DNA from 4 places in the Streptomyces sp. AK02-01A genome. Region 1 is predicted to be linked to each of the others. Evidence: riboswitches for the same ligand, from Rfam matches in the RefSeq annotation. Region 1 holds a riboswitch; each other region holds the start of a gene.
The links. Region 1 has a riboswitch for cobalamin ahead of PV679_RS15590 (ribonucleoside-diphosphate reductase subunit alpha). Riboswitches for the same ligand answer to the same signal wherever they lie in the genome.
Positions count from the first base shown of each region.

Region 1 (7,469 bases):
GCCGTCTTCATCTTCTTCTTCGTGGCCGTCACCGCCATGGGCTTCCTGGCCGCGCGCTGGCGCAAGGCCGAGAACGAACACAGCCTGGACGAATGGGGCCTGGGCGGACGGTCGTTCGGCACCTGGGTCACCTGGTTCCTGCTCGGCGGCGACCTCTATACGGCGTACACCTTCGTCGCCGTTCCCGCCGCGATCTACGCGGCGGGCGCGTCCGGCTTCTTCGCCGTGCCGTACACCATTCTCGTCTACCCGCTGATCTTCACCTTCCTGCCGCGTCTCTGGTCGGTGTCGCACAAGCACGGGTATGTGACCACATCGGACTTCGTACGCGGCCGGTTCGGCTCGAAGGGTCTCTCGCTGGCGGTCGCCGTCACCGGAATCCTCGCCACGATGCCGTACATCGCGCTTCAGCTCGTCGGGATCCAGGCGGTGCTGGACGTGATGGGTGTCGGCGGCGGAGAGGACACCAACTGGTTCATCAAGGACCTGCCGCTGCTGATCGCCTTCGGTGTGCTCGCCGCGTACACCTACTCCTCGGGACTGCGGGCGCCGGCCCTGATCGCGTTCGTGAAGGACACCCTGATCTACATCGTGATCGCGGTGGCCATCATCTACATCCCGATCAAGCTCGGCGGTTTCGACGACATCTTCCAGGCGGCCGGCGACAAGTACACGGCGGCCAAGGCAGGCGGCGTGGTGCCTCCCGCGGCCGGACAGTGGACATACGCCACGCTCGCGCTCGGCTCGGCCCTCGCGCTGTTCATGTATCCGCACTCCATCACGGCCACGCTCTCCAGCCGCAGCCGTGAGGTGATCCGGCGCAACACCACGATCCTGCCGCTGTACTCACTGATGCTGGGCCTGCTGGCCCTGCTCGGATTCATGGCGATCGCCGCCGGGATCAAGGTGGACAACGGCCAGCTCGCCATCCCTCAGCTCTTCGAGACGATGTTCCCGGACTGGTTCGCGGGCGTGGCCTTCGCGGCGATCGGCATCGGCGCGCTGGTGCCGGCCGCCATCATGTCGATCGCGGCGGCGAATCTCTTCACCCGCAATATCTACCGGGACTTCATCAAGCCGGACGCGACACCGGCGCAGGAGACCAAGGTGTCGAAGCTGGTCTCGCTGCTGGTGAAGGTCGGCGCGCTGGTCTTCGTGCTGAGCATGGACAAGACCGTCGCGATCAACTTCCAGCTCCTGGGCGGGATCTGGATCCTCCAGACGATGCCCGCGCTGGTCGGCGGGCTGTTCACCCGCTGGTTCCACCGCTGGGCGCTGCTCGCCGGCTGGGCGGTCGGCATGGTGTACGGCACGGCCGCGGCCTATGGCGTCGCCAGCCCCACCCAGGCGCACTTCGGCGGGTCTTCCAAGGAGATCCCCGGGCTCGGAGAGATCGGCTACATCGGCCTCACGGCGTTTGTGCTCAATGTGGTGACCACGGTCGTGCTGACATTCGTCCTGCGGGCGTTCAAGGCGCCGGAAGGCATCGACGAGACCAGTCCCTCCGACTACACGGCCGACGCCGGAGACCGCGGCGTGCAGGTCGAACTGCCGCCCGCCACGGCGGCCGACCCGGATCCGGTGCACTGACCGGACCCTGCCGACACAGCGCTGTCCGAGACAGCTCTGTCCGACTACAGCTCTGTCCGATACTTGGGGCCTTCGGGCCGGACGGGCCGCCGGAACACCTCCGGCGGCCCGTCCGCCGTTCAGCGCACCCACTCCTTGAGCTGCTCGGTCTCCAGCGTGATCCCCACCGGCTCGGGAAGCGTGACCTGCTTGCCGAACGGAACGGTACGCGCGGACGGATGCGGGTCAGCCCCTCGTGCCGACGACGATAGCGGAGCCGACCGACACCCGACGGTAAGAGCGCCGGGACACAAGATGTGGGGGGTGCTTTCCGAGCAAGGCCCCACATGTATGCTCGTGCTCGCTGTCGACACAGGGGAATCCGGTGCGAATCCGGAACTGTCCCGCAACGGTGTGCTGTGGTGTGCTTTGTCATACCCGCGAGTCCGACCACCTGCCGACGGTGCGTCCGGCTCGACCGAACCGGACGCCGAGACGTCCGGGCCCCGAGGCTGGGCCGGTGGACGCCGCACACGGTGCTGCCCCGAGCGGGTCGTACGGTGGTGCGCGCCTCCGCTTTCCCGCCGACGGCCCAGAGCCGAGCGAGGGAGAGCACCACGTGACCATCGCGCCAGCCGATCCGGCCTCAGGCACCTACGAGATCACCGCGCGGGCGGCCGACGGACCGGGCACCGCACTGCTGCGGACCCTGACGGAGCTGACCGCCGATCTGCCCGACACCGACCCCGGCAGAGTCGCCGCCGCCGCGCTGCGGGGCCGCAACGCCCGGTCGGACGAGGCGGAGCTGCGCGGCCTCGCCACCGAGGCCGCGGCGGGACTGATCTCCGAGGACCCCGCCTACTCCCGCCTCGCCGCCCGGCTGCTGGCCCGCGCCATCGCCGACGAGGCGGCGGGCCAGGGCGCCGTGTCGTTCTCCGCGTCCGTCGCCGTCGGCCATCGCGAGGGCCTGATCGCCGACCGGACCGCCGGTTTCGTGACGCTGAACGCGGCCCGCCTCGACGGGCTGATCGACCCGGCAGCCGACGACCGTTTCGGCTACTTCGGCCTGCGGACGCTCTACAGCCGCTATCTGCTCCGCCACCCGATCACCCGTCAGGTGATCGAGACACCGCAGCACTTCATGCTCCGGGTCGCCTCCGGCCTCGCCGAGGAGGCCGCGCCCGGTTCCGCCGCGGCCGCCCACGCGCTGGACGAGGTCGCCGCGCTCTACGGCCTGATGAGCCGGCTGGACTACCTGCCGTCGTCGCCGACGCTCTTCAACTCCGGCACGCGTCATCCGCAGATGTCCTCCTGCTACCTGCTGGACTCTCCGCTGGACGAGCTGGACTCGATCTACGACCGGTACCACCAGGTGGCCCGGCTCTCGAAGCACGCCGGCGGCATCGGCATCCCGTACTCCCGTGTCCGCTCGCGCGGTTCGCTGATCCGCGGCACCAACGGCCACTCCAACGGCATCGTCCCGTTCCTGCGGACCCTCGACTCCTCGGTCGCCGCCGTCAATCAGGGCGGCCGGCGCAAAGGCGCGGCCTGTGTCTATCTGGAGACCTGGCACGCGGACCTGGAGGAGTTCCTGGAGCTGCGCGACAACACCGGTGAGGAGGCCAGGCGTACGCACAATCTGAATCTCGCGCACTGGATCCCGGACGAGTTCATGCGGCGGGTCGAGGCGGACGGCGACTGGTCGCTGTTCTCGCCCGTCGATGTGCCCGAGCTGGTCGACCTGTGGGGCGACGACTTCGACGCGGCGTACCGGAAGGCCGAGGCGGACGGCCTGGCCCGGAAGACGCTTCCGGCCCGCGAGCTGTACGGCCGGATGATGCGCACCCTCGCTCAGACCGGCAACGGCTGGATGACCTTCAAGGACGCGTCGAACCGTACGGCCAACCAGACCGCCGAGCCCGGCTCGGTCGTGCACTCCTCCAATCTCTGCACGGAGATCCTGGAGGTCACGGACGACGGCGAGACGGCCGTCTGTAATCTCGGCTCGGTCAATCTCGGCGCGTTCGTGCTCTCCTCGGGCGAGCTCGACTGGACGCGGCTGGACGAGACCGTCCGTACCGCCGTGACCTTCCTCGACCGGGTCGTGGACATCAACTTCTATCCGACCGAGCAGGCCGGCCGCTCCAACGCCAAGTGGCGCCCGGTGGGCCTCGGTGTGATGGGCCTCCAGGACGTCTTCTTCAAGAAGCGGCTGCCCTTCGACTCCGCCGAGGCCGCCGCTCTCTCCACCCGGATCGCCGAGCGGATCATGCTCGCCGCGTACGAGGCCTCCTGCGACCTCGCCGAACGCGACGGTCCGCTGCCCGCCTGGTCCCGGACGCGCGCCGCACGCGGCGTACTGCACCCGGACCACTACGACGTGGAGCTGAACTGGCCGGAGCGCTGGGCGGCGCTGCGCGCCCGGGTCGCGACCACCGGGATGCGCAACTCCCTGCTGCTGGCCATCGCGCCGACGGCGACCATCGCCTCGATCGCGGGCGTCTACGAGTGCATCGAGCCGCAGGTCTCCAACCTCTTCAAGCGCGAGACGCTCTCCGGCGAGTTCCTCCAGGTCAACTCCTATCTGGTGACGGAGCTGAAGCGGCTCGGTGTCTGGGACGCGCAGACGCGCGAGGCGCTGCGCGAGTCCAATGGCTCGGTGGCCGGTTTCACCTGGGTCCCGGCGGAGGTCCGTGAGCTGTACCGGACGGCGTGGGAGATCCCGCAGCGCGGACTGATCGACATGGCGGCGGCGCGTACGCCGTTCCTCGACCAGAGCCAGTCGCTGAATCTGTTCCTGGAGACGCCGACCATCGGAAAGCTCAGCTCGATGTACGCGTACGCCTGGAAGAAGGGCCTCAAGACGACGTACTACCTGCGTTCGCGCCCGGCGACCCGGATCGCGCGCGCGGCGGGCGGCGGCGCGGCGGTCACGGCCGCCTCCTCCGGCCCGGCGCCGGCGGCCGTCCCCGCTCAGCAGCCCGGCCCGATGGCGCCCGACGCCGACGCCATCGCCTGCTCCCTGGAAAACCCCGAGTCCTGCGAGGCATGTCAGTGATGAGTTCCGACGACAAGAACACCAAGAACCTGCTCGACCCGGGATTCGAGCTGACGCTGCGGCCAATGCGTTATCCGGACTTCTACGAGCGCTACCGCGACGCGATCAAGAACACCTGGACGGTGGAGGAGGTCGATCTCCACTCGGACGTCGCCGACCTCGCCAAGCTCTCTCCTGGTGAGCAGCACATGATCGGCCGACTGGTCGCGTTCTTCGCGACCGGCGACTCGATCGTGGCGAACAACCTGGTACTGACGCTCTACAAGCACATCAACTCTCCCGAGGCGCGGCTCTATCTGTCCCGCCAGCTCTTCGAGGAGGCCGTACACGTCCAGTTCTATCTGACGCTGCTGGACACCTATCTGCCCGATCCCGAGGACCGCGCGGCGGCCTTCGACGCGGTGGAGAACATCCCGTCGATCCGCGAGAAGGCGCAGTTCTGCTTCCGCTGGATGGACTCGGTCGAGCAGATCGACCGGCTGGAGTCACAGGCGGACCGGCGGCGCTTCCTGCTGAATCTGATCTGCTTCGCGGCCTGTATCGAGGGACTCTTCTTCTACGGCGCCTTCGCGTACGTCTACTGGTTCCGCTCGCGCGGCCTGCTGCACGGCCTGGCCACCGGCACCAACTGGGTCTTCCGCGACGAGACGATGCATATGAACTTCGCCTTCGAGGTCGTCGACACCGTACGCAAGGAGGAGCCGGAGCTGTTCGACGACGCCCTTCAGCAGCAGGTCACGGACATGCTGAAGGAGGCCGTCGAGGCGGAGCTGCAGTTCGGCCGCGATCTGTGCGGCGACGGTCTGCCCGGCATGAACACCGACTCGATGCGCGAGTACCTCCAGTGCGTCGCCGACCAGCGCCTCCAGCGCCTGGGCTTCGCTCCGGTGTACGGCTCGGAGAATCCGTTCTCCTTCATGGAGCTCCAGGGCGTCCAGGAGCTGACGAACTTCTTCGAGCGGCGTCCGTCGGCGTATCAGGTCGCGGTCGAGGGCACGGTCGGCTTCGACGACGACTTCTAGTTTTAGAGCGGACCGGCCCTGGAGATGCCTCGCGACAGGGCGAACCGAACCGGGAAAGGGAAGGGCCGTTGGCACACACGTGCCGGTAGTCTCTCCGGACCGAACCCGAGCGATCTGCGAGCGAACAGTGATCCGAGACCTGTACAACGTCCGGTTGCAGCCCGTGGAAGGCGGTCTCACTCCGCTGACCGAGGAGGAGGAGCAGCGCATGCGCGCTGTGCTGTTCAGCGAACTCGGCAACAAAATCGCCGACCGGGGCTGGGCGCGGTTCCCCGCGTACACGCCGGAGGAGCGCCGCCGACTGATCGATGTCGCGCACCGCCTCAGCACTTACTGGGGTCAGCGGGTATTCGTCGAGGCCGTGGACCAGTGCGCCATGAGGCTCTATCTCCATGGACATGGGGCCCCGTCGGCGGAACCGCTGCCGCCGCACGCGTAGGACGTCGGCGTGATCCTCGTTCGTGGACCACGGCCGGCGATCTGCCGCAGGACATGAGGTGAGGCCGCGGGCCGGGGAGATTTGGCCCGCGGCCTCACCTCATGTCTCGCGGAAATGCGGGACTTCCGGGACGTGCCGGGCCGCGCCGTGGTCGACCTCCGCCCAGACGGTCTTGGTGAACGCGTCACGGACGGTCCAGCCCCAGCGGTCGGCGTAGGCGGCGACAAGCAGCAGTCCCCGGCCGCCCGGCGAGTCGGGCGGCGGCGGAGAGGTGTCACCGGGAGCGGGCGGGAGCCGGTCGGGCCGGGTGTCGATGACCTCGATACGGACGGTGGCGGAGGTGAGGGCCAGCCGCACCTCGAAGTCCCGTCCGGGCGTACGGCCATGGATGAGTACCGGTAGGCCACTGGCGAGGTTTCCGCTGTGCGGTCCTTTTCCAGTGGCCCCCGGCCCGAACCCGCCGTGCACCTTTCGGTGCAGCGGGCTCTCCAGTGACTACTGCGTGCTGTTCACCCGGGTTATGTATGGATGCTTCCGTGACAAGGCGGGCAGACCACGAGGGTTCTCCGTCGCTTCTTGAGCATCAGTCGCACCCATGCGGGCTGTTCTCCTGCGCTTCTCAGCTCTGCAAGAGAGCGAACTTGGTGTACTTGCACTTCAGTTCGACTCTCGCAGAGTTCACACCGTCCGCGTTGGAGCCGGTCGATGAGTTGGCTGCCGCGCGGGCGGCTGCGCGGGGTGAACAAGGTGGACGGGAGGTCGTTGAGGACGGCCGTCCGTTTCCGGGTGAGGGGAATGCCACCGAACCGTGCAGTCAGTGTCTTCCTGCCCTCGCGTTCGATCCTGGCCTCGAAGCACCTGCGTGGTCCTTGGGGTGTCCTGATGGTTGTTTTGTAACGGTTTGCCATCGTGGTCACCCGTGACCGGTGCCGGGCGGCCAGGGTCTTGAGCATGGAGGTCAGCATGACCCCCTTGAGCCGGTCGAGTCTCCAGACGTCGCCGGCCAGCAGGTAGTACTGAACGATGCCCCGGTACTGCGCTCCGTAGATGCCGATGATGTCGAAGGGTGTGCAACTCGTCAGCGGGAGCAGGTGCGTGGGTTTTCCACGGCGGAGAAACGGGGCACATTTGGCCTTGATCACGTCTTTGGGAACGCGGAGTTGGATCTTCCCGTTGATGGAGCGGAGGCCGCGATTGATGCGGCCACCCCGGGAGATCTTTTCATCCGCGTGCTGAACGGTGATCTCGTAGCCGAGGAAGCGGGCCGCCTGGGTGCGGCCGTGGGTGATCAGCGTCTTGTCCTGGTTCAGTTCCAGCTTGAGATCGTCGCGCAGGAACGCGGCCAGGCGCTGTTTGATCGTCTCGGCTTCGGCCTTGGGTC
Region 1 is NZ_JARBAE010000014.1:2,971-10,439, reverse strand. Features, by position in the region: gene mctP (monocarboxylate uptake permease MctP) at 1-1,590, shown strand, start outside; cobalamin riboswitch at 1,904-2,046, shown strand; gene PV679_RS15590 (ribonucleoside-diphosphate reductase subunit alpha) at 2,189-4,627, shown strand; gene PV679_RS15585 (ribonucleotide-diphosphate reductase subunit beta) at 4,618-5,649, shown strand; gene PV679_RS15580 (hypothetical protein) at 5,813-6,088, shown strand; gene PV679_RS15575 (hypothetical protein) at 6,188-6,445, opposite strand; gene PV679_RS15570 (reverse transcriptase domain-containing protein) at 6,607-7,469, opposite strand, start outside.

Region 2 (7,469 bases), on a different contig from region 1:
TGTGCAGCACCGGCAGCACGACGGCGCCGGTGAAGGTCACATCGACCTTCTTCGTCTTGGAGATGATCAGCGCCCGGCCCTGCTCCACCTTGCGGAACAGCCGGCTGACCACCAGAAGCAGTGTGATCGTGATGAGCAGGACAACGGCGATCAGCACGCCGATGCCCAAGGAGATGGCATCCATGAACAGTCCTTGAGAGGCGAAGAGGCAAAGAGAGGCGCGGGAATCGGAGAGCGGCGCGAAGGCCGGAGAGCCGGGTGCCGGAAACGAAGGCGACGGGACGGAGACGCCGGAGCGCGCGGAGGACGACGGAGGCGAGGAGCCGGCTCAGCCGGCGGTACGCGGATCGAGCGCCGGATCGTAGGGCGCGACCCAGAAGAACTCGCCCTCGTGGTCGTACGCGTACAGCAGTCCCGTGCTTCCGGCGGCGAGGATGTCGTCGCCGATCTGCCGGACCTGGACGATCGCCGTCGATCCGTCGTCCGCCGCGACCTCGGCCTGGCCGAAGTCGGAGGAGACGGAACCGGTGCGGATCGTGCAGGTCAGCCCGACGAAGTCCAGCCGGGACGGCGGCGCCTGTTCAGGTACGAGGGCGCGCAGCCGGCGTACGAGCAGCCGCGTCACGCCCCAGGCGATCAGCAGCGCCGCGACCAGCACAGCGACCAGAAGAAGAGTGCGGGCGTCGCCGGACACACCGGAACGGCGCACCAGCACCGAGCCCGCCAGACCGGCGAACCAGGCCACGGCGACCAGCAGCGAGACCGGGACGGTCACGGGCACTCCGCCGAGCCCGGTGGCCTCGGTGTCCACCGGAGTGTGAAACGGATCGTGGTCGACCGCGCCGGCCAGCACCAGGACCCAGAACGCCACGACTACCAGGAGCGCGGCGCCGAACAGTACTGCGGGGAACCCCATCGCGGCGCTGAGGAATTCACCCATCGCCCACCCCCTGTGCTCATAAACCCCGGCGCCGCCCCCGCGTTTCCGCATCCCGGCATCCGAGGCACTCCCCCCGTCTGTGCACTGCCCATTGTGTTACCGATGGACACGTCGCGCATTGCCGTAATCCGGCAGTCTTTACGGCGCTCCGGTGCCGGACGCGGACCCACACCAAGACATGACACGACATACAGGCCGGACAGAGTACGACAAAGCACGCACATATGCGGAGAGTTCCGGGCGGCCGGAATCAGTCCTCGCCCTCCAGCTCCCCTTCCGTCTCCAGGAACACCTCGCGCAGCGCGTCCAGCACCGCCGGATCCGGCTTCGCCCACATGCCACGGGACTCCGCCTCCAGCAGCCGCTCCGCGATGCCGTGCAGCGCCCAGGGGTTGGCCTCCTGGAGGAACTCGCGGTTCTCCGGGTCCAGTACGTAGGTCTCCGTGAGCTTGTCGTACATCCAGTCGGCCACCACGCCTGTCGTGGCGTCGTACCCGAAGAGGTAGTCGACCGTCGCGGCCAGCTCGAAGGCTCCCTTGTAGCCGTGCCGGCGCATGGCCTCGATCCAGCGCGGATTGACCACGCGGGCACGGAAGACCCTGGACGTCTCCTCCACCAGACTGCGGGTACGGACCGTCTCCGGCCGGGTGGAGTCGCCGATGTACGCCTCCGGCGCCGAGCCCTTGAGCGCGCGCACCGTGGCGACCATGCCGCCGTGGTACTGGAAGTAGTCGTCGGAGTCCGCGATGTCGTGCTCACGGGTGTCGGTGTTCTTGGCGGCCACCGCGATGCGCTTGTACGCGGTCTCCATCTCGTCGCGGGCCGGCCGGCCGTCGAGTTCGCGGCCGTACGCGTATCCGCCCCAGGCCGTGTAGACCTCCGCGAGATCCGCGTCGGTGCGCCAGTCGCGGCTGTCGATGAGCTGGAGGATTCCCGCGCCGTAGGTGCCTGGCCGCGAGCCGAAGATACGGGTGGTGGCGCGCCGTTCGTCGCCGTGCTCGGCCAGGTCCGCCCGCGCGTGGGCGCGGATGAAGTTGGTGTCGTCGGGTTCGTCCAGCGAGGCGGCGAGCCGGACGGCGTCGTCCAGCAGACCGATGGCGTGCGGGAACGCGTCCCGGAAGAAGCCGCTGATGCGCAGCGTCACATCGATACGGGGACGGCCGAGTTCGGCCGGGGACATCGCTTCGAGTCCGGTGACCCGCCGGGAGGCGTCGTCCCAGACCGGCCGGACGCCGAGCAGCGCGAGCGCCTCCGCGATGTCGTCGCCGGAGGTGCGCATGGCGCTCGTGCCCCACAGGGACAGCCCGACGGAGGTCGGCCAGTCGCCGTTGTCGCCTCGGTAGCGCTCCAGCAGGGAGTCGGCGAGGGCCTGGCCGGTCTCCCAGGCGAGCCGGGACGGGACGGCCTTGGGATCGACGGAGTAGAAGTTGCGGCCGGTCGGCAGGACATTGACCAGGCCGCGCAGCGGCGAGCCGGACGGGCCGGCCGGGACGAATCCGCCGCTCAGCGCGTGCAGGACGTGTTCGATCTCGGCGGTGGTGCCGGCGAGACGCGGGACGACCTCGGTGGCCGCGAAGTCGAGGATGTCCGCGACGGCCGGTGCGTGGCCGGTGGCGGCCTCCGGCACGGCGGCCGGATCCCAGTCCGCGTCCTCCATGGCCTGGACGAGTGCGCGCGCCCGCTCCTCCGCCTCGTCGGCGGTGGTGCGCGTGGCGGCGGACTCGTCGAGGCCGAGGGCCTCGCGCAGACCGGGAAGGGACGAGGTGCCGCCCCAGATCTGCCGGGCGCGCAGGATGGCCAGGACCAGATTGACCCGGGCTTCGCCGGTGGGCGCGCCGCCCAGCACGTGCAGACCGTCGCGGATCTGCGCGTCCTTGATCTCGCAGAGCCAGCCGTCGAGATGGAGGATGAATTCGTCGAAGCCCTCGTCCTCGGGCCGGTCGGCCACACCGAGGTCGTGGTCGAGCTTGGCGGCCTGGATCAGCGTCCAGATCTGGGCGCGGATCGCGGGCAGTTTCGCCGGGTCCATGGACGCGATCGAGGCGTGCTCGTCGAGGAGCTGCTCCAGCCGCGCGATGTCGCCGTACGACTCGGCGCGCGCCATCGGCGGCACCAGGTGGTCGACCAGCGTGGCATGGACGCGGCGCTTGGCCTGCGTGCCCTCGCCCGGATCGTTGACCAGGAACGGATAGATCAGCGGCAGATCACCGAGGGCCGCGTCGGGTCCGCAGGAGGCGGAGAGACCGGCGTTCTTGCCGGGCAGCCACTCCAGGTTGCCGTGCTTGCCGAGGTGGATCATGGCGTCGGCGCCGAAGCCGCCGTCCTCCTGGGACGCCTGGATCCAGCGGTAGGCGGCCAGATAGTGGTGCGAGGGCGGCAGATCGGGATCGTGGTAGATCGCGATGGGATTCTCGCCGAAGCCGCGCGGCGGCTGGATCAGGATCAGCAGATTGCCGCGCCGCAGCGCGGCGAGCACGATGTCGCCCTCCGGATTCCGGCTCCGGTCCACGAACATCTCACCGGGCGGCGGACCCCAGTGGTGCTCGACGGATTCCCGCAGGTCGGCCGGGAGCTGTCCGTACCACCGCCGGTAGTCGGCGGCCGGGATCCGGACCGGGTTGCGCGCGAGCTGCTCCTCGGTGAGCCAGTCCTGGTCGTGGCCGCCGGCCTCGATGAGGGCGTAGATCAGCTCGTCGCCGTCGCCGGACTCCAGGCCCGGCACCTCTTCGTCGCCGAAGTCGTAGTCCGCGCCGCGCAGTTCGCGCAGGAGCGCGACGGCGCTCGCGGGAGTGTCGAGACCGACGGCGTTGCCGATCCGGGAGTGCTTGGTCGGATAGGCGGAGAGCACCAGGGCGAGACGCTTGTCCTGATTCAGAATGTGGCGCAGGCGCCCGTGCCGTACGGCGATCCCGGCGACGCGCGCCGAGCGCTCGGCGTCGGCGACATACGCGGGCAGGCCGTCCTCGTCGATCTCCTTGAAGGAGAACGGCACGGTGATCAGGCGGCCGTCGAACTCCGGCACGGCGACCTGCGACGCGGAGTCCAGCGGTGACAGCCCTTCGTCGCTCTCCTCCCAGGCGGCGCGGCTGCTGGTGAGGCAGAGGGCCTGGAGGATCGGCACGTCGAGCGCGGCCAGCGCGCCGGCGTCCCAGGACTCGTCGTCGCCGCCGGCGGACGCCTCGGCGGGCCGGGTGCCACCGGCGGCGAGCACGGTGGTGACGATGGCGTCGGCACCGCTCAGCGCGTCGAGCAGATCGGGCTCGGGAGCGCGCAGCGAGGCGACGAAGATCGGCACGGCACGGCCGCCCGCCTCCTCGATGGCCTCGCTCAGGGTGTCGATGAAGGCGGTGTTGCCGCTCAGATGGTGGGCGCGGTAGTAGAGCACGGCGATGACCGGCCGGCTGCCGAGGGCGTCCAGGGTCTCCACCCGGCGGTGGACCCGGCCCCAGGACGGCGCGGGCGCCGGCGGCTCGAAGCCGTGACCGGTCAGCAGGACGGTGTCGGAGAGGAACCGGGCGAGCTGTTCCAGATTGGCCGGACCGCCGTGGGCGAGATAGGCGTGCGCCTCGGCGGCGATGCCGATGGGCACCGTGGAGGCTTCCATGAGCTGGGCGTCCGGGGCCTGTTCACCGGTGAGGACCACGACAGGGCGGTCTCCGGCGAGCAGCAGATCGATCCCGTCCTGCCAGGCGCGCAGCCCGCCGAGGAGCCGTACGACGACAAGATCGGCGCCGTCCAGCAGCGCGGGCAGCTCGTCGAGCGCGAGCCGGGCCGGGTTGGCGTACCGGTACGGGACCGGGCCCTCCGCCGCACGGGCGCTGAGCAGGTCGGTGTCGGACGTCGACAGGAGCAGGATCATGCGGCGTCACGCCTTCCTCGGGGTCCGCGCCCCGGGCGGTGGTGTGGACGGCGGGAGTTCCTGACTCACCCGGCTGCTGCCGGGCTCACAGTGGCGGGACCGCGCCGGATTCTCACCGGGCTTCCTCCCCTGACGCCGTCGCTGGCGGTGACGGGTCTGGCGACCCGCCGTCTGCATAGTAGGTGGTGCAGGTCACGGGCGGGAGGGCGCCCGCACGATGGCCGGAACGGCAGGGGAGGGCGCGCGGGTACGTGGGTATGCTCGCCGCCATGCCGCCCACCTCGCCAACACCCGTGAACCGGGACGAAGCTCCCGTGCGGGAGCGCGGTGACGCCTGCCCGGGCGCGCTTCGGCTGCACACGGCCGACGACGGGCGGCTGGCCCGACTGCGGCTGCCCGGCGGACTTCTGACGCGCCATCAGGCGAGCGTGCTGGCCTCGGCGGCGGAGCGGCTGGGCGACGGGCGTCTGGACATCACGTCACGGGGCAATGTGCAGCTACGCGGGCTGGGCGAGAGCTGCGGCGCGGAGCTGGCGGAGCTGCTCCGCGAGGCCGGTCTGCTCCCTTCGGAACGCCATGAACGCGTACGGAACATCGTCGCCTCGCCGCTGGCCGGACTGGACGGACTTCCCGGCGCGGACGTCCAGTTGTGGACACGGGAGTTGGACACGCTGCTGTGCGCGAGCGAGACCGCGACGGCCCTCTCGGGACGCTTTCTGTTCGCGCTGGACGACGGCCGCGGCGATATGGCGGCGCTCGGCGCGGATGTGACGTTGCTCGCACGGCGGGACGGAACGGCCGCGTTGTATACCGGGACGAACCGGTCGGCCGCGAGGGACTCCGGGCCGCACGCACCGGCCGCTCTGCGCGTGACCGCCGCCGACGCGTCGCGCGCGGCCCTGCTGGCGGCGGAGACCTTCCTCACGGTCGCGGAGGCCAGCGGCTCGGGCGCCTGGCGCGTAAGAGAACTGCCCGCCGGCCAGGGGCTGGACGCGGCGGTGGCCGCGCGACTGACCGGGGCCGGGATCGCGGCGGAGCCTCTCGCGGCGATGCCGCCGCCGTCAGCGGCGGCGCCGCCCGCCGGGCTGGTCCACTCCCCCGACGGGACCGTGGCCGTCTCCGTGTACGCACCGCTGGGACGGCTGAGCGTGGCGCGCTGGCGGACGCTGACGGCCGGCGGCGACGAGCTGCGGGTGACGCCATGGCGCGGAGTGATCGTGCCGGGGCTCGAACCGGCCGCGGCCCGGGGCCTGCTGGCCGGTCTCCGTACGGCCGGGCTGATCACCGACCCGGACTCGTCCTGGTACGGCGTCGGCGCCTGCACCGGCCGGCCGGGCTGCGCCAAGGCACTCTCGGACGTACGGACCGACGCGGCCGGAGCCATGACGGCCGCGCCCGGCGGGCTGCCCGTGTACTGGTCCGGCTGCGCGCGCCGCTGCGGCCGTCCGGAGGGCGACCGGGTGGACGTGGTCGCGACCGGCGAAGGCGGCTACACCATCTCCGTAGTCTCCGTAACAGGAAACCTCCCGGCGGCGCCGCCGCCGAGGACAGCGGCGACGGGACCGGAGCTCGCCGAAGCGGTGGCGACGGCACGCACAACCCCAGTGACGAGATGAGCGAGACCACAGTGTCCACAGTGTTCGACTACGAGAAGGACGGCGCGGCGATATACCGCCAGTCCTTCGCCACGATCCGCGCCGAGGCGGACCTCGCCGGGCTGCCCGCCGATGTCTCGCAGGTCGCGGTGCGGATGATCCACGCCTGCGGGATGGTGGACCTGGTGCGCGACCTCGCCTTCACTCCCGGTGTGGTGGCGCGCGCCCGCGAGGCGCTGCGCGCGGGCGCGCCGATCCTGTGCGATGTCGCCATGGTCGCCAGCGGTGTCACGCGCAAGCGGCTGCCCGCGGGCAACGAGGTCATCTGCACCCTGTCCGACCCTTCGGTGCCGGCGCTCGCCGCCGCGGCGAAGACCACACGCAGCGCCGCCGCGCTCGATCTGTGGCGGGACCGGATGGCGGGCGCGGTGGTGGCCGTCGGCAACGCTCCGACCGCGCTCTTCCGGCTGCTGGAGATGATCGAGGACGGCGCACCGCGGCCGGCGGCCGTCATCGGTGTGCCGGTCGGTTTCGTCGGCGCCGCCGAGTCCAAGGACGCGCTGGCCGGCCACCCCTCCGGGCTTGAGCACCTGGTCGTACGCGGACGGCGCGGCGGAAGCGCCATCGCCGCCGCGGCCATCAACGCGATAGCGAGCGAGGAAGAGTGAACGCGAACACCTCCGCGGCCTCCGGGCCTTCCACCGGGCGGCTGTACGGAGTCGGCCTCGGCCCGGGCGACCCGTCACTGATGACCGTACGCGCCGTGCAGGTCATCGCCGAGGCCGATGTGATCGCGTATCACAGCGCCCGGCACGGCCGGTCCATAGCCCGTTCGATCGCCGCCGGACATCTGCGCCCGGACCATATCGAGGAGGCGCTGGTCTATCCGGTCACCACCGGGACCACCGGCCATCCGGGCGGATACCGGGGCGCGATGGAGGACTTCTACGCCGAGTCGGCCGACCGGCTCGCCGCGCATCTGGACGCCGGACGCACGGTCGCCGTGATCGCCGAGGGCGATCCGCTCTTCTACGGCTCGTACATGCATATGCACAAGCGGCTCGCCGACCGCTAT
Region 2 is NZ_JARBAE010000008.1:45,410-52,878, reverse strand. Features, by position in the region: gene PV679_RS10865 (flotillin family protein) at 1-184, opposite strand, end outside; gene PV679_RS10860 (hypothetical protein) at 329-940, opposite strand; gene cobN (cobaltochelatase subunit CobN) at 1,191-4,799, opposite strand; cobalamin riboswitch at 4,834-4,983, opposite strand; gene cobG (precorrin-3B synthase) at 5,057-6,415, shown strand; gene PV679_RS10845 (precorrin-8X methylmutase) at 6,436-7,062, shown strand; gene PV679_RS10840 (precorrin-2 C(20)-methyltransferase) at 7,059-7,469, shown strand, end outside.
Region 2: another riboswitch for cobalamin. It lies ahead of cobN (cobaltochelatase subunit CobN); the one in region 1 lies ahead of PV679_RS15590 (ribonucleoside-diphosphate reductase subunit alpha).

Region 3 (7,469 bases), on a different contig from region 1:
CCAGAGCGCGGCGACGGCCGCCGTGTGCGTCCCGGCCTGGGCCAGCCCCGCGCGGGCGGCGCCGGCCCGGCGGGCCGGGTCGAGGACATTGCGGCCGATCGCCTTCTTCGCCGCGGCGGCGGGCGTGATGACCTCGACCCGGGCGCCCGCCGCGGTGAGCGCGGCGGCCTGGGTGCCCGGAGCGGCGATCACACCGTTGCCCGACCCGACGGGCGCGATCACGACGACCCGCTCGTAGCCCGCGGCGAGCTGGGCATTGGCGGGTGAGTGCGTCCCGCCGTCGATCCACCTGCGGTCCTCGATGGTGACCGGCGGCCAGACACCGGGCACGGCGCAGCTCGCGGACACCGCGTCCACCACCGGTACACCGCTGTCCTTGTCGAAGGACCTCAGCTCACCGGTGAGCGCGTCCACGGCGGTGACGCTGAGCGGCCGGGCCGGCCAGGTGTCGGTCAGGATGCTGGCGGCGAGCACCGCCTTGCGGTCCGCCTCCGGGACGGTGGCGGCGGCCAGGGCGTACTTGCCGAGCTTTCGCGCGTACTCCTCGGGTGTGCGGGAGGTGAGCATGGCCCGCGCGTAGCGGAAGAGCACGGCCGCCCCGAGGCGTGCCGCGGCCGTGTCGCCCGGCGCCGCGAGCTGGCGCTCGTACAGCTCACCGAGGTCATGGGTACCGGCGGCGATCTGAGCGCCGACCACCGAGCCCGCCGAGGTGCCGACGATCAGATCGGCGCTGGTCAGATCCGTGCCGGCGGCGCTGAGCCCGTGCAGGACGCCGATCGTCCAGGCGACTCCGGTGACCCCGCCGCCGCCGAGGACCAGTGCCGTACGCGTCATGGTGTCCGCCTCTCCCCCGCCGGACCCGCCGTCCGGCGCAGGAGAAGTGTCGCGCACGGCAGCGCGCCCGTCTCCCGTGGGTCGGTACGGGAGACGGGCGCGGGCCGGTCAGAGCAGCGAGGTCACCGTACCGGCGCCGACCGTGCGGCCGCCCTCACGGATCGCGAAGCCGAGCCCCGGCTCCAGCGGTACGTCCCGGCCCAGCTCGACGGTCATGGTGACCGTGTCACCGGGACGTGCGACGGCCGCCTCGCCCAGGTCGATGTCGCCGACGACATCGGCCGTACGGATGTAGAACTGCGGCCGGTAGCCGCTGCTGACAGGAGTGGTCCGGCCGCCCTCGCTCGCGGACAGGACATACACCCGTGCGGTGAAGCGCCTGCTGGGCACGACGGTGCCGGGCGCCGCGACCACATGGCCGCGGCGGACCGCGTCGCGCGCCATGCCGCGCAGCAGCAGCGCGACATTGTCACCGGCCTGCGCGGACTCCATCGGCTTGCCGAAGGTCTCCAGACCGGTGACCGTGCTGGTCACCGGACCCGAGTCGGCGCCCAGTACCTCCACCCGGTCACCCACGCGCACCGTGCCGCGCTCGACCGCGCCCGTGACGACCGTGCCGCGCCCGGTGATGGTGAGGACGTTCTCCACCGGAAGCAGGAACGGCGCGTCCGTGTATCTGACCGGCATCGGCACATAGGTGTCGACGGCGTCGAGCAGTGCCTCCACGGACGCGGTCCAGCGCGGGTCGCCCTCCAGCGCGCGCAGGCCCGACACCCGGACGACCGGCGCCGCGTCTCCGCCGTAGCCGTGCCGGCTGAGGAGCTCGCGGACCTCCAGCTCGACCAGGTCGGTCAGCTCGTCGTCGCCCGCGTCGGCCTTGTTGAGCGCGACAACGATGTGGTTGACGCCGACCTGACGGGCGAGCAGAACGTGTTCGGCGGTCTGCGGCATGATCCCGTCGAGCGCCGAGACGACGAGGATGGCCCCGTCGAGCTGGGCGGCGCCGGTCACCATGTTCTTGATGTAGTCGGCGTGACCGGGCATGTCCACATGCGCGTAGTGCCGGGTGCCGGTCTCGTACTCGACATGCGCGATGTTGATGGTGATTCCGCGCGCGGCCTCCTCCGGCGCCCGGTCGATCCGGTCGAACGGCACGAAGGTGCCGGTGCCCCGGTCGCTGAGGACCTTGGTGATGGCGGCGGTCAGGGTGGTCTTGCCGTGGTCGACATGGCCCATGGTGCCGATGTTCACGTGCGGCTTGGTGCGCACGTATGCCGTCTTGGGCATGGTTCCTTCCAGGAACTCGAAGCGTGAGAGGGACCCCTGGGCCTTGCCGACCCTCCCCCTGTGGGGTCCGCCGGACGATCCGGGAAGGGTCAGCTTCGGGCGCCGCCGAAGGGCGCCGCCGCCGCGGCCGCTACCGCCGCGGCCGCTACCGCTGCGAGTACCGCCGTCGCGTACGGCGCGAGGAGCGCGGCAGCCTTCGGCGCGTCCGCGACTGCGGACGGCGCTGCGAGGAAGGCGTACCGGGACATGTCGCCGATCATCGCCCACGGCCCGCCGTCGCGTCGAATGGTTTTCAGCACTCCGCGTGCGGTCCTGGCCCTTGCCTGAACGGCAATCACACACGCTTGTCGGTTAGTCTCGCCACGTGCTCGACACCGTCCCCCCGCCGTCCCCGGCCCGTGCCGTCCGTTGCTCCAGGGCGCTGCTGTCACCCTGGTCGCGGTTGGCCCTGCTCGTGGCCCTGCTGGCGGCGGCGGGCACGGCGGTGCTGCTGTACGAGCCGCAGAGACTGCTGGCGGACGGCTGGCCGCCGCAGGTCAGCGGTGGTGCGGCGGTGGTGCTGTTCGCCGTGGCGTACGGGCTGTGCGCCGTCGCGTTCGTACCCCGGCCGCTGCTCAATCTCGCCGCGGGCGCGCTCTTCGGATCCCGGCTCGGACTGCCCGCCGCGCTGGCGGGGACGGTGCTGGCGGCCGGGATCTCCTTCGGACTCGGCCGCTTCCTCGGACAGGAGGCGCTGCGACCGCTGCTGCGCGGCCGCTGGCTGAAGTCCGCCGACATCCAGCTCAGCAGGCACGGATTCCGGTCGATACTGGCGGTACGGCTCTTCCCCGGAGTGCCGTTCGCGGCGGCCAACTACTGCGCCGCCGTCTCGCACATGGGATGGGTGCCCTTTCTGCTGGCGACGGCGATCGGCTCGGTCCCCAACACCGCGGCCTATGTGGTCGCGGGCAGCCGGGCGACCTCTCCGACGTCGCCGACATTTCTGCTCGCGATGGGCTTCATCGTGGTCACGGGACTGGGCGCGGCCGTGGTCGCCTGGCGCAAGCGCCATCGCCTCAACGGCCGCTGAGAAACCGTCAGGCTCTGTCAGCGCCGCCGAGTCCGAGGTCTCCGCCGGGCGGACGGGCGGAGAACCGCGCCACCTCCGCGTCCGTGACCAGCGCCAGCTCCTCCGGCGACCAGCGAGGCGTACGGTCCTTGTCGATGACCTGGGCGCGGATGCCCTCCACCAGATCGGCCGTGGTGAGCGCGGCGCACGAGGCGCGGTACTCCAGGTCGAGCACCTGCTCCAGAGTGCTTGTCCGGCGGGCCAGACGCAGCGCGGCGAGAGTGGCCTTGAGCGCGGTGGGTGACCGGGTCAGGATCGTCGCGGCGGCCTCCTTCGCGGCCGGACCGCCGTGGTCGAGCAGCCGGCCGACGATCTCCTCCATCGAATCGGCCGCGTAACAGATGTCGATCCACGCGCGGTCCGTGGCGAGTTGAGCCTCCGGCGGGGCCGCCGCGTAGCGGTGCGCGATCTCACCCGCGTCCGTTTCCGCGAGCGCGGCGCTCAGCTCGGGCAGCCGGTCCGAAGGGACGAAGTGGTCAGCGAGGCCGCACAGCAGCGCGTCCGCCGCGCCCACCGCCCGTCCGGTCAGGGCGAGATGCGTGCCCAGTTCACCGGGCGCACGGGACAGCAGATAGGTGCCTCCCACATCGGGCACCAGACCGATACCGGTCTCGGGCATGGCGACGGCGGACCGTTCGGTGACGATCCGTATGGTGCCGTGCGCCGAGACACCGACCCCGCCGCCCATCACGATGCCGTCCATCAGCGCGACATACGGCTTCGGGTAGCGGGCGATACGGGCGTTGAGCCGGTACTCGGCACGCCAGAAGGCGGCGGAGGCACCGCCGCCGGTGCGCGCGTCCTCGTGGATGGCGCGGATGTCACCGCCGGCGCACAGCCCGCGCTCTCCGGCGCCCGAGATGACCACGGCCGCCACGCTCTCGTCGTGCTCCCACTCCGCCAGGGCCTTGTCGATCGTGAGCACCATGGCATGAGTGAGGGCGTTGAGCGCGCGCGGGCGGTTCAGCGTGATCCGGGCCGTGCGGCCCGCCCGGCCGAGCAGTACGGGTTCCTCGTGAGCCATGCTCTCGCTCGTTCCTTCCCTGGTCCGGCACGTCGGCGGCCCGGCCCTTCCGGCGCCGTCCCTGCCCAGTATCGGCGCACTGGGAGACAAGCCCTGCAAGATCCGAAAGAAAGGCCCTAAGCTGGAGGCGCAGTCGGTTCGCCCTGCCCGCCAGGCAGACGCGTCGTAAGAGGGAACCCGGTGCGAATCCGGGACTGCCCCGCAGCGGTGAGTGGGAACGACCGCCGTCATAAGCACTGGACACACCAGTCCGGGAAGCGACGGCCAGTAGGAGCTTCGTACACGTACGTGTCCGTACGGATACGGCACGAGGCGCGCCCGCGAGTCCGAAGACCTGCCACTGCCCGGATGCGACCACCGCACCCGGAATCTCGGTGACCTCGTGGGCGGGTCGGCGGTTGAGCGCGGGCACACACGCGAGGTGCCTCGCTCCGGCTTCCGTTCCTTCGCTTCCCACGGGCCGTCCCGGGATGTTTCCCGCACGACTCGCGAAGGAGAGTTACGTGACACCCAAGTCCGCAGCCGCGGCCACCCGGTCCACCGTCCATGGCTACCCGCGCCAAGGCCCCGACCGGGAACTGAAGAAGGCCATCGAGGGCTACTGGAAGGGCCGGGTCACCGCCGACGCCCTGCGGGAGACCGCCGCCCGTCTGCGCCGTGACAACTGGCGCGAGCTCGCCGAGTCCGGCCTCGACGAAGTGCCCACCGGTGACTTCTCGTACTACGACCATGTGCTCGACACCAGTGTGATGGTCGGCGCGATCCCCGCCAGGCACCGGGCCGCCGTCGAGGCGGACGCGCTCGACGGCTACTTCACCATGGCGCGCGGCGCACAGGACGTCGCGCCGCTGGAGATGACCAAGTGGTTCGACACCAACTACCACTATCTGGTGCCCGAGTTGGGTCCTGACACGGTCTTCGCCGCCAACCCCGCCAAGCAGCTCTCCGAGCTGCGCGAGGCCGTCGCGCTCGGCCACACCGGCCGGCCCGTGCTGGTCGGGCCCGTCACCTATCTGCTGCTCGCCAAGCCCGCGCCCGGAGTGGCCGCGGACTTCGAGCCGCTGACACTGCTGGACCGGCTCCTGCCGGTCTACGCCGAGGTGCTGGCCGATCTGCGGGCGGCCGGCGCGGAGTGGGTCCAGCTCGACGAGCCCGCTCTGGTCCAGGACCGTACGCCCGCCGAGCTGAACGCCGTCGCCCGCGCCTACCGCGATCTCGGCGCGCTCACCGACCGGCCTCAACTGCTGGTCGCCGCCTACTTCGACCGCCTCGGCGAGGCCCTGCCCGTACTGGCGAAGGCACCCGTCGAAGGTCTCGCGCTGGACTTCACCGGTCCCGCCGCCGCCAATCTCGGCGATCTCGCCGCGGCCGGCGGTATTCCCGGCAAGCGGCTCGTCGCCGGAGTGGTGGACGGCCGCAATGTCTGGATCAACGATTTCGCGGCCTCGCTGAGCACTCTCGCCACGCTGCTCGGTCTGGCCGGCCGGGTCGATGTGTCGACTTCCTGCTCTCTGCTGCATGTGCCGCTGGACACCACGGTCGAACGGGATCTGGATCCCGGGCTGATCCGGTGGCTGGCCTTCGCCCGGCAGAAGACCGAGGAGGTCGTCACGCTCGCCCGCGCTCTCACCGGCGGCACCGACACCGTCGCGGCCCGGCTCTCCGCGAACCGCGCCGATCTGGCGTCCCGCTCGGCCTCGGCGATCACTCGCGACCCGGCGGTACGGGCCCGCTCCGCGTCCGTGACCGAAGCGGACGCCCGCCGCGGCCTGCCGTACACCGAGCGCGCCGCCGCGCAGCGTCAGCGGCTCGGTCTGCCACTGCTGCCGACGACCACGATCGGCTCGTTTCCGCAGACCACGGAGTTGCGCACGGCACGCGCCGAACTGCGGGCCGGCCGGCTGGACGCGGCCGGCTACGACCGGCGGATCGAGGCCGAGATCCGTGAGGTCATCTCCTTCCAGGAGAAGGCCGGGATCGATGTCCTGGTACACGGCGAGCCCGAACGCAACGACATGGTGCAGTACTTCGCCGAGCGGCTCACCGGATATGTGGCGACCAGCCACGGCTGGGTGCAGTCGTACGGCACCCGTTATGTCCGACCGCCCATCCTGGCCGGTGACATCTCGCGTCCGGCCCCGATGACCGTCGCGACGACCTCCTACGCCCAGTCGCTGACCGACCGCCCGGTCAAGGGCATGCTGACGGGCCCGGTCACCATGCTGGCCTGGTCCTTCGTCCGCGACGACCAGCCGCTCGGCGAGACCGCGCGGCAGGTGGCGCTGGCCCTGCGGGACGAGGTCGCGGACCTGGAAGCCGCAGGGACGGCCGTCATCCAGGTCGACGAACCGGCGCTGCGCGAGACCCTCCCGCTGCGTGCGGCGGACGGACCCGCCTATCTGGCGTGGGCCACCGAGGCGTTCCGGCTCACCACCGGCGGGGCCGGGCCGGACACGCAGATCCACACCCATATGTGCTACGCCGAGTTCGGCGACATCGTCCAGGCCATCGACGACCTCGACGCCGACGTCATCAGCCTGGAAGCCGCGCGCTCCCATATGCAGGTCGCCCACGAACTCGCCGGTCACGGCTATCCCCGCGCGGCCGGACCCGGCGTGTACGACATCCACTCGCCGCGCGTGCCGAGCACCCAGGAGGCGGCCGACCTGCTCCGCACCGGCCTGAAGGCGATTCCCGCCGAGCGGCTCTGGGTCAATCCCGACTGCGGCCTGAAGACCCGCGGCTGGCCCGAGACCCGCGCCTCCCTTGAGAACCTGGTCGCCGCCGCCCGTATGGTCCGGGCCGAACTGTCCTCCTGACCAATGGGCCCACGGGGCCGGGGCGCCGACGAGCGCCCCGGCCCCGCACGGAGAGGTTCTGCCGGTGCGGCAGAAACCGCGGCAGATCGTGATGGACGGCGTGCGGACAGGTCCTCAGGGCTGATGAAAGCCCTTTACGAAGACCGCAGTTCCATAGGTGTGCCCGTCCGCCTTCTCGGCCTGGAATCCCGCCGAGGCGAGGATCCCCAGAAGAGCGTCCCGCATAGAGGAATGGACGGTTCCAAAATGGCGAATCGCGTAAGGCAGATCCGAAGGATCGAGTTCGTCCGGAGGAACGTTCAGAGCGGCAGTTCTCAGCTCTTCCTCCGTGTTCCATTCCACCAGCACACCGCCGATGACGAGAGGATCCACATGAACCTCCGCCCCAGGCCTGCCT
Region 3 is NZ_JARBAE010000027.1:95,191-102,659, forward strand. Features, by position in the region: gene PV679_RS23630 (patatin-like phospholipase family protein) at 1-834, opposite strand, end outside; gene tuf (elongation factor Tu) at 943-2,121, opposite strand; gene PV679_RS23640 (hypothetical protein) at 2,211-2,420, opposite strand; gene PV679_RS23645 (TVP38/TMEM64 family protein) at 2,486-3,190, shown strand; gene PV679_RS23650 (enoyl-CoA hydratase/isomerase family protein) at 3,198-4,253, opposite strand; cobalamin riboswitch at 4,371-4,610, shown strand; gene metE (5-methyltetrahydropteroyltriglutamate--homocysteine S-methyltransferase) at 4,757-7,072, shown strand; gene PV679_RS23660 (hypothetical protein) at 7,187-7,469, opposite strand, start outside.
Region 3: another riboswitch for cobalamin. It lies ahead of metE (5-methyltetrahydropteroyltriglutamate--homocysteine S-methyltransferase); the one in region 1 lies ahead of PV679_RS15590 (ribonucleoside-diphosphate reductase subunit alpha).

Region 4 (7,469 bases), on a different contig from region 1:
CGCCTCGTCGACGATCTCGCGCTCCCGGAGAAAGGTCAGCACGTCGGCGTCGAAGCGGAAGTTCTCCACGGCGTCCAGGACGCGGCCGGTGCCCGCCACCACGCCGTAACGGCGTCCCTCCGGCAGCCGCCGGGTGAAGACCTCGAAGACGGAGCGGCGCTCGGCCGTGCCGGCCCGCAGGGCCGCCTGGAGCATGGTCAGCTCGTACTGGTCGGTGAAGAGCGCGGTGGACGGCACGCCCACCCGTCGCCCGACACCATCCTGCCGCGGAGGCGTTTCGCGCCCGTCGTCGTCGGGCAGCGCAGGGTCCGGAGTGTTCATACGAGGGATGCTACCTCCAATCTCGTCACATTGACGATTTCTAAGTGGCCGTTTGTGCGACAGGCCCTTCCGGGTGGCAGCATGGACCTCGTGAGGCCCTGAAGCCCGGAGCCTTGGAGCCCCGGGGCCTCGGCAGACCCCCCCGGCAGACCGGTACGCCCCGGCAGAGAAGAAGGTCGTCCCGAACCGTGAGTGTTGCTCCGACTGAGATCGAACGCCCCGAGTCGGCCGAGGAGACTTTCGCCGTCCCCGAACCCGATGTGCCCTGGGTGACGATCGTCCACAACGACCCGGTCAATCTCATGAGTTATGTGGCGTACGTCTTTCAGACCTATTTCGGCTACTCGAAGGACAAGGCACACAAACTGATGCTCGACGTTCACCACAAGGGCCGCGCCGTCGTCTCCAGCGGCAGCCGCGAGGAGATGGAGCGCGACGTGCAGGCGATGCACGGATTCGGACTGTGGGCGACCCTCTCGCAGGACCGCGGCTGATGGCCGGGAACTTCGAGGCGATCCCGGGCGGCGGAGCGGCCGTCGCGCTCGACGAGGTCGAGATCTCGATCCTGCGCTCGCTGGCCGTCCAGCTCCTGGAGCTGATCGGGCCGGGTGACGAGCCCGCGCAGGGCGAGGACCCGCTCGCCGCGCTCTTCGCCGAAGGCCCCACAGAACCGCCGGCCGACCCCGCGCTGGCCCGGCTCTTTCCCGACGCGTACGGCGACGAGGACGACGAACTACGCGAATTCTCCTCGGAGTTCAGGCGGTTCACGGAGAACGACCTGCGCGGCCGCAAGCGGGCGGACGGTCTGGCGGTCGTCCGCACACTGGACGCGCTCGCCTCGGCCGGCGAGGGCGGCGCCGTGCTCAAGCTGAGCCCCGACGACTGTCTGCACTGGCTCGGCGCCCTCAACGATCTGCGGCTGACCATCGGCACGCGCCTTGAGGTGACGGACGAGGACGAGGGCGGCGAGCTGTACCGGCTGCCGGACTCCGACCCGCGCAAGCCGATGGTGATGGCGTACCTCTGGCTCGGCGCGTTGCAGGAGACGCTGGTCGAGACGCTGATGCCGTGACGCCCTGGCGGCGGCCCGCGCGGCCTCCTCGGTACGCTCAAACGAGCCTCAATTCGGCGTAACGATCCCGTCACCGGCGCGGCGGCGTTTGCGGTTCCCGGGGAAATTTGTTCGCTTCTTCCTGTGGGCTGCGCCACAGCGCGGCCCGGGGCCGGGCCCTGCCGCCGTGATAGATCTTCACGATCCCCCGGGGACTCCACCCCTGTCCCCGGGGGAGCTGAGGCCGGCCACCGCCGGTAGCACTTCATCCATATCCGGGGGGAACCGGGAACTGGTCCTACCGCCGAGCACGGCGCGGACCGGCATGGAGAAAGGGCGTACCACCATGACCTCCGCGCAGGTCGACAAGGAGTACGGCGACAAGGGCGCCGAACGTGCCTCGACCGGACAGGGGACGGCCGCGGACGGCGCGGCCGGAGAGGGCTACGAGCGCGGGCTCGGCAGCCGTCAGGTCCAGATGATCGCCATTGGCGGCGCGATCGGCGTCGGCCTGTTCATGGGCGCCGGAGCGAACATCGCCAAGGCCGGCCCCAGCATCATCCTCATGTACGCCCTCGCCGGCGTCGTGATCTTCTTCATCATGCGGGCGCTCGGCGAACTGCTCCTCTACCGGCCGGTCTCGGGCTCCTTCGCGGAGTACGCCCGGGAGTTCCTCGGCCCGTTCTTCGGCTACGCCACGGGCTGGACGTACTGGCTGATGTGGGTCGTCACCGGCATGGCGGAGCTGACCGCCGCCGCGATCTACATCCACTTCTGGTTTCCGCCGATCCCGCAGTGGGTCAGCGCGCTGGTCTTCCTGGTGGTGCTCTTCGGCGTCAACCTGATCTCGGTGAAGATCTTCGGCGAGGTCGAGTTCTGGTTCTCGATGATCAAGGTCACCGCGATCATCGGCATGATCGTGATCGGTCTCGGAGTGCTCACTCTCGGCTTCTCCGACGCCGGTGACACCGCCGCGCCCGCCAACCTCTGGTCGCACGGCGGCGTCTTCCCGAACGGCATCGGCTCCAGCCTGATGACCCTCCAGGGCGTCATGTTCGCCTATCTCGCCGTCGAACTGGTCGGCGTCACCGCGGGCGAGTCCGAGAATCCGGAGAAGACCCTGCCCAAGGCCATCAACACGCTGCCCTGGCGCATCATCGTCTTCTATGTCGGCGCGCTGTCCGTCATCCTCGCGGTCGTCAGGTGGACCGAGTTCTCGGCCGGCAACAGCCCGTTCGTGCACGCCTTCGAGAAGATGGGCATTCCGCTCGCCGCGGGCATCGTCAACTTCGTCGTACTGACCGCCGCGCTCTCCTCCTGCAACTCCGGGATGTACTCCACCGGCCGGATGCTGCGCGACCTCGCCGCCAACAGCGAGGCGCCCAGGGCCTTCGGCAAGCTCAACTCCCGGAAGACACCGGCGCTCGGCATCACCGTCTCCGTCGCGCTGATGGGCATCGGCGTGGTCCTCAACTACGTCGTCCCGGAGAAGGCGTTCGGCTATGTCACCTCGGTGGCCACCGCGGCCGGTATCTGGACCTGGATGATGATTCTGGTCAGCCATATCCGCTACCGCCGCGGCGTGGACGCGGGCCGGCTGCCGGCCTCGTCCTTTCCCGCGCCGGGCGGCGCGGTGTTCAGCTGGGTCGCGGTGGCCTTCCTGGCCCTGGTCACCTGTCTGATCGCCTACGACAAGGACGCGCGGGTCTGTCTGTATGTGGCGGCGGTCTGGGCGCTGGGCCTGGCGGCCGGCTGGCAGTACCTGAAGCGGCGCGATCCGCGGATCACCGAGCGCGGCACGCCGGAGTACGCCTCCGCCAGGGACTGACCGCGCGCTCCGACGGCCCTCGGATCACTTCCCGGGGGCCGTCGCACCGTCCGAGGCACCGCCGTCGGCATCCGGCCCGCTCACCGTACGGTCGGCCGCCGGTCCGGCCCGTTTATATTTCCACCATGCTCACCATCACCCAGGCCCTGCACGACCAGATCGTCGCGCACGCGCGAGCCGACCATCCCGACGAGGCCTGCGGCGTGGTCGCGGGACCGGCCGGGACCGGCCGGCCGGAGCGCTTCATCCCCATGCTGAACGCCGCGCGCTCGCCCACCTTCTACGAGTTCGACTCGGCGGACCTGCTGAAGCTCTACCGGGACATGGACGACCGCGACGAAGAGCCGGTGATCATCTACCACTCGCACACCGCGACCGAGGCCTATCCGTCCCGTACGGACATCAGCTACGCCAACGAGCCGGGCGCCCACTACGTGCTGGTCTCCACGGCCGACACCGACGAGGCCGGCCCCTTCCAGTTCCGCTCGTACCGGATCGTTGAGGGCGAGGTCACCGAGGAGGACGTCGAGATCGTCTGACACACTGGGCGCCGAACCGAGGCGGCAGGACCCAGGAAGCCGGTGCGAAACCGGCGCGGTCCCGCCACTGTGACCAAGCCCAGCTTGGCAGCCAGGAACTGACCTGCCGCCCTTCTCCCACCAGCCAGGGGACGCGGAAATCCCCCGGAGGAGGCCCAGTCGTGTCAGCCATGTCCCGGCGCCGCCGTGCGCTCGCGCCCGCCCTCATATCCGCCGTACTGCTGCCGCTCACGCTCACCGCGTGCGGCGCCTCCACGGACGCGGACGGCGGGAAGCCCGCAGCCGCCGAGGCCGCTCCCGGCTTTCCGTACACCGTCACCAACTGCGGCGTGAAAACCACCTATCAGGCGCCGCCGAAGCGCGTGGTCACCATGAACCAGCACGTCACGGAGATCATGCTGGCGCTCGGGCTCCAGAAGTCGCTGGCCGGAACCGCCTATCTGGACGACAGGATCCTGCCCGCCTACGAGAAGGCGTACCGCGGCGTCCCTGTCCTCGCCAAGGAGTATCCCTCCAAGGAGAAGCTGCTCGCCGCCAACCCGGACTTCGTCTACGGCGGCTACGCCAGCGCCTTCGACGCCAAGGACGGCCGTGGCCGCGACGACCTCAGGGCCTCCGGCATCAACACCCGGCTCAATCTGGAGAACTGCGTCCCGGGCCGGACATCCATGGACGACGTCTACCGCGAGGTCGAGGAGGCCGGACGCACCTTCGGCGTCTCCGGCCGCGCCGAGAAGTGGATCGCGCGGGCCCGTACCACCGTCGCCGCCACCGGGACACGGCTGAAGGGCGTCGAGCCGCTCTCCGTCTTCGTCTACGACAGCGGTGACAAGACCGCCTTCACCGCGGGCGGCAAGGGCATCGGCAACGAACTGATCGAACGGGCCGGCGGCCGCAATGTCTTCGCCGGCCTCGACAAGTCCTTCGGCGACGCCACCTGGGAGCAGGTCGTCGCCCGCAAGCCCGAGGTCATCGTCATCTACGACTACGGCTCCACCACCGTCGCGCAGAAGAAGAAGCGGCTGCTGGACGATCCCGTCCTCAAGGACGTACCGGCGATCAGGAACCAGCGGTTCGCGGTCATGCCGCTCTCCGACGTCGTCCTCGGCGTACGCGCTCCGGACGCCATCGGACGGCTCGCCGCCCAGCTCCACCCGGAGACGGCGAAGTAAGCCGCCGTGAGCCGCGAGACACCGCCCGGCCACGGGCGGCTCCGCTACACCCTGCTGCTGACCTGCCTCGCCGTGGCCCTCGTGGCCGCCGTCGTGGCGGGCCTGGCCCTCGGCTCCGTACGGATCCCGCCCGGTCAGGTGATCACCGCTCTCACCGGCGGCGCGGAGCCGGGACCGTTCCGCACCATCGTGCTCGACGTACGGCTGCCGAGGGTGCTGCTCGGCGCGATCGTCGGCGCCGGGCTGGCCGTCGTGGGCACCGTCCTCCAGGCGCTCGTGCGCAACCGGCTCGCCGACCCGTTTCTCCTCGGCATCTCCTCCGGAGCCTCCACCGGCGCCGTGCTGGTCCTCGTCCTTGGCATCGGCGGCGGAGTGACCACCACCGTCGCCATGCCCGCCGCCGCCTTCGCCGGCTCGCTGGTCGCGCTGGCGCTGGTGTACGCGCTGGCCCGGCGCGGCTCCACGATGACCGGTGGCCGGCTCGTCCTCGCCGGAGTCGCCGTCTCGTACATCCTCTCGGCGCTCACCACGCTCGTGCTGGTCGTCTCCGCGCGGCCGGAACACTTCCAGGAGGCGCTCTACTGGACGCTGGGCGGCCTCGGCAGCGCCCGCTGGTCCACGCTGATCCTGCCCGCCGTCGTCCTCACCGCCGGGATCGGCCTGCTGATGGCACTGGCCAGACCGCTCGATCTGCTGCTGGTGGGCGAGGAGGGCGCGACCGTCCTCGGACTGGACACCGGGCGCTTCCGGGCCGCCGTCTTCGTACTCGCCTCCCTGGTCACCGGCGTGATGGTGGCCACCAGCGGCGCCGTCGGCTTCATCGGACTGCTTGTGCCGCACGCCGCGCGGATGGCCGTCGGCGCGACTCATCGCGTCCTGCTGCCGGTGGCGGCGCTGGGCGGAGCCGTCGTGCTGGTGATCGCCGATCTCGCGGCCCGTACCGTCGCCGCTCCGCAGGACATCCCCGTCGGCGTGCTCACCGCTCTCACCGGCGGACCGTTCTTCCTGTGGCTGATGCGCCGCCGTCCGGAAGGAGCGCCCGTATGAACGGCCCGGTCACCGCGGCCAGGCTCCGGATCGAGGGCCTGTCGTACGGGACGGGCGGACGCCGTCTCGTCGACGGCGCCGACCTGACCGCCGCTCCCGGCGAGACCGTCGGCCTCGTCGGTCCCAACGGCAGCGGCAAGACCACGCTGCTCCGCTGTGTGTACGGGACACTGCGTCCCACGCGTGGCCGTGCCCTGCTCGACGGCGACGACCTGCACACCATGACTCCCAAGGCGAGAGCGCGACGCGTCGCCACCGTCCCGCAGGACGGCCGGACGGACTTCGAGCTGACCGTCCGGGAAGTCGTCGCGATGGGCCGCTCTCCGCACAAACGCTTCTGGGAGCCCGACACGGCCGCCGACGAGGCCCTCGCCGCGGCGGCCCTCGAACGCGTCGGCATCGCCGCGCTCGCCGGACGCGCCTTCCCGTCGCTGTCCGGCGGCGAACGCCAGCGCGCGCTGGTCGCCCGCGCACTCGTCCAGCGGCCGTCCCTGCTCGTCCTCGACGAGCCGACCAACCACCTCGACATCCGCTACCAGCTCGACGTACTCAGCCTCGTCAGAGGATCGGGAACGACCAATCTGCTGGCCCTGCACGATCTGAATCTCGCCGCCTACTACTGCGACCGGATCTATGTCCTCCAGGCCGGCCGGATCGTCGCCTCCGGCACACCGCGCGAGGTCCTCACCGCCGAGCTGCTCCAGACCGTCTACGGAGTGAAGGCCGAGGTCAGCACGCATCCGGTGACCGGCGCCACCACGATCGTCTATCTGCCGCCGTCCGCCTGCTGAACACCAGCCGTCCGCCGTGCGAGATCACATGCGGGGCCGCGGACCGGGAATCGATACGATGACCGCATGGTTTTCCACGACGTGAGCGACAAGACGCCGAGCGGCCCGCTGCTCGTCGCGCGGCTGCACGTCGACCTGTGCCGTCTCGCCAGTGCCATCTGTCCCGACAGCGCCGCCGGCTGAACGCCGGTCCCGAGCGGGGCCTTCCGCATTCGCACCACCCCCTCGCGCGGGGGCCCGAGCCGCGCGCCCGTCACGCCATCTCCCGACAGGAGCCCACGCCATGGCCATCGAGGTCCGCATCCCGACCATCCTCCGCACCTACACCGACGGCGCCAAGGCGGTCGAGGGTACCGGTGACACGCTCTCCGAGCTCTTCGCCGACCTCGAAACGCGCCACGCCGGCATCCGGGAGCGGCTGGTCGACCCGGCCGCCGGCAACCAGCTCCGCCGCTTTGTGAACGTCTACCTCAACGACGAGGACGTCCGCTTCCTCGATGGCGTCTCCACCAAGCTGGCCGACGGCGACAGCGTCACCATCCTTCCGGCCGTGGCCGGCGGCGCTCTCGACATCCACTCGTCCTGATGCGGTACGACTCCCCGCTGGCGGCGGTCGGCAACACGCCACTGGTCCGGCTGCCGAGGCTGTCGCCGTCGGACGAGGTCCGGATCTGGGCCAAGCTGGAGGACCGCAATCCGACCGGCTCGGTCAAGGACCGT
Region 4 is NZ_JARBAE010000001.1:116,792-124,260, forward strand. Features, by position in the region: gene PV679_RS00470 (nicotinate phosphoribosyltransferase) at 1-195, opposite strand, end outside; gene clpS (ATP-dependent Clp protease adapter ClpS) at 510-815, shown strand; gene PV679_RS00480 (DUF2017 domain-containing protein) at 815-1,393, shown strand; gene PV679_RS00485 (amino acid permease) at 1,719-3,200, shown strand; gene PV679_RS00490 (M67 family metallopeptidase) at 3,326-3,739, shown strand; cobalamin riboswitch at 3,729-3,861, shown strand; gene PV679_RS00495 (ABC transporter substrate-binding protein) at 3,910-4,911, shown strand; gene PV679_RS00500 (iron ABC transporter permease) at 4,918-5,958, shown strand; gene PV679_RS00505 (ABC transporter ATP-binding protein) at 5,955-6,749, shown strand; gene PV679_RS00510 (putative leader peptide) at 6,816-6,932, shown strand; gene PV679_RS00515 (MoaD/ThiS family protein) at 7,033-7,335, shown strand; gene PV679_RS00520 (cysteine synthase) at 7,335-7,469, shown strand, end outside.
Region 4: another riboswitch for cobalamin. It lies ahead of PV679_RS00495 (ABC transporter substrate-binding protein); the one in region 1 lies ahead of PV679_RS15590 (ribonucleoside-diphosphate reductase subunit alpha).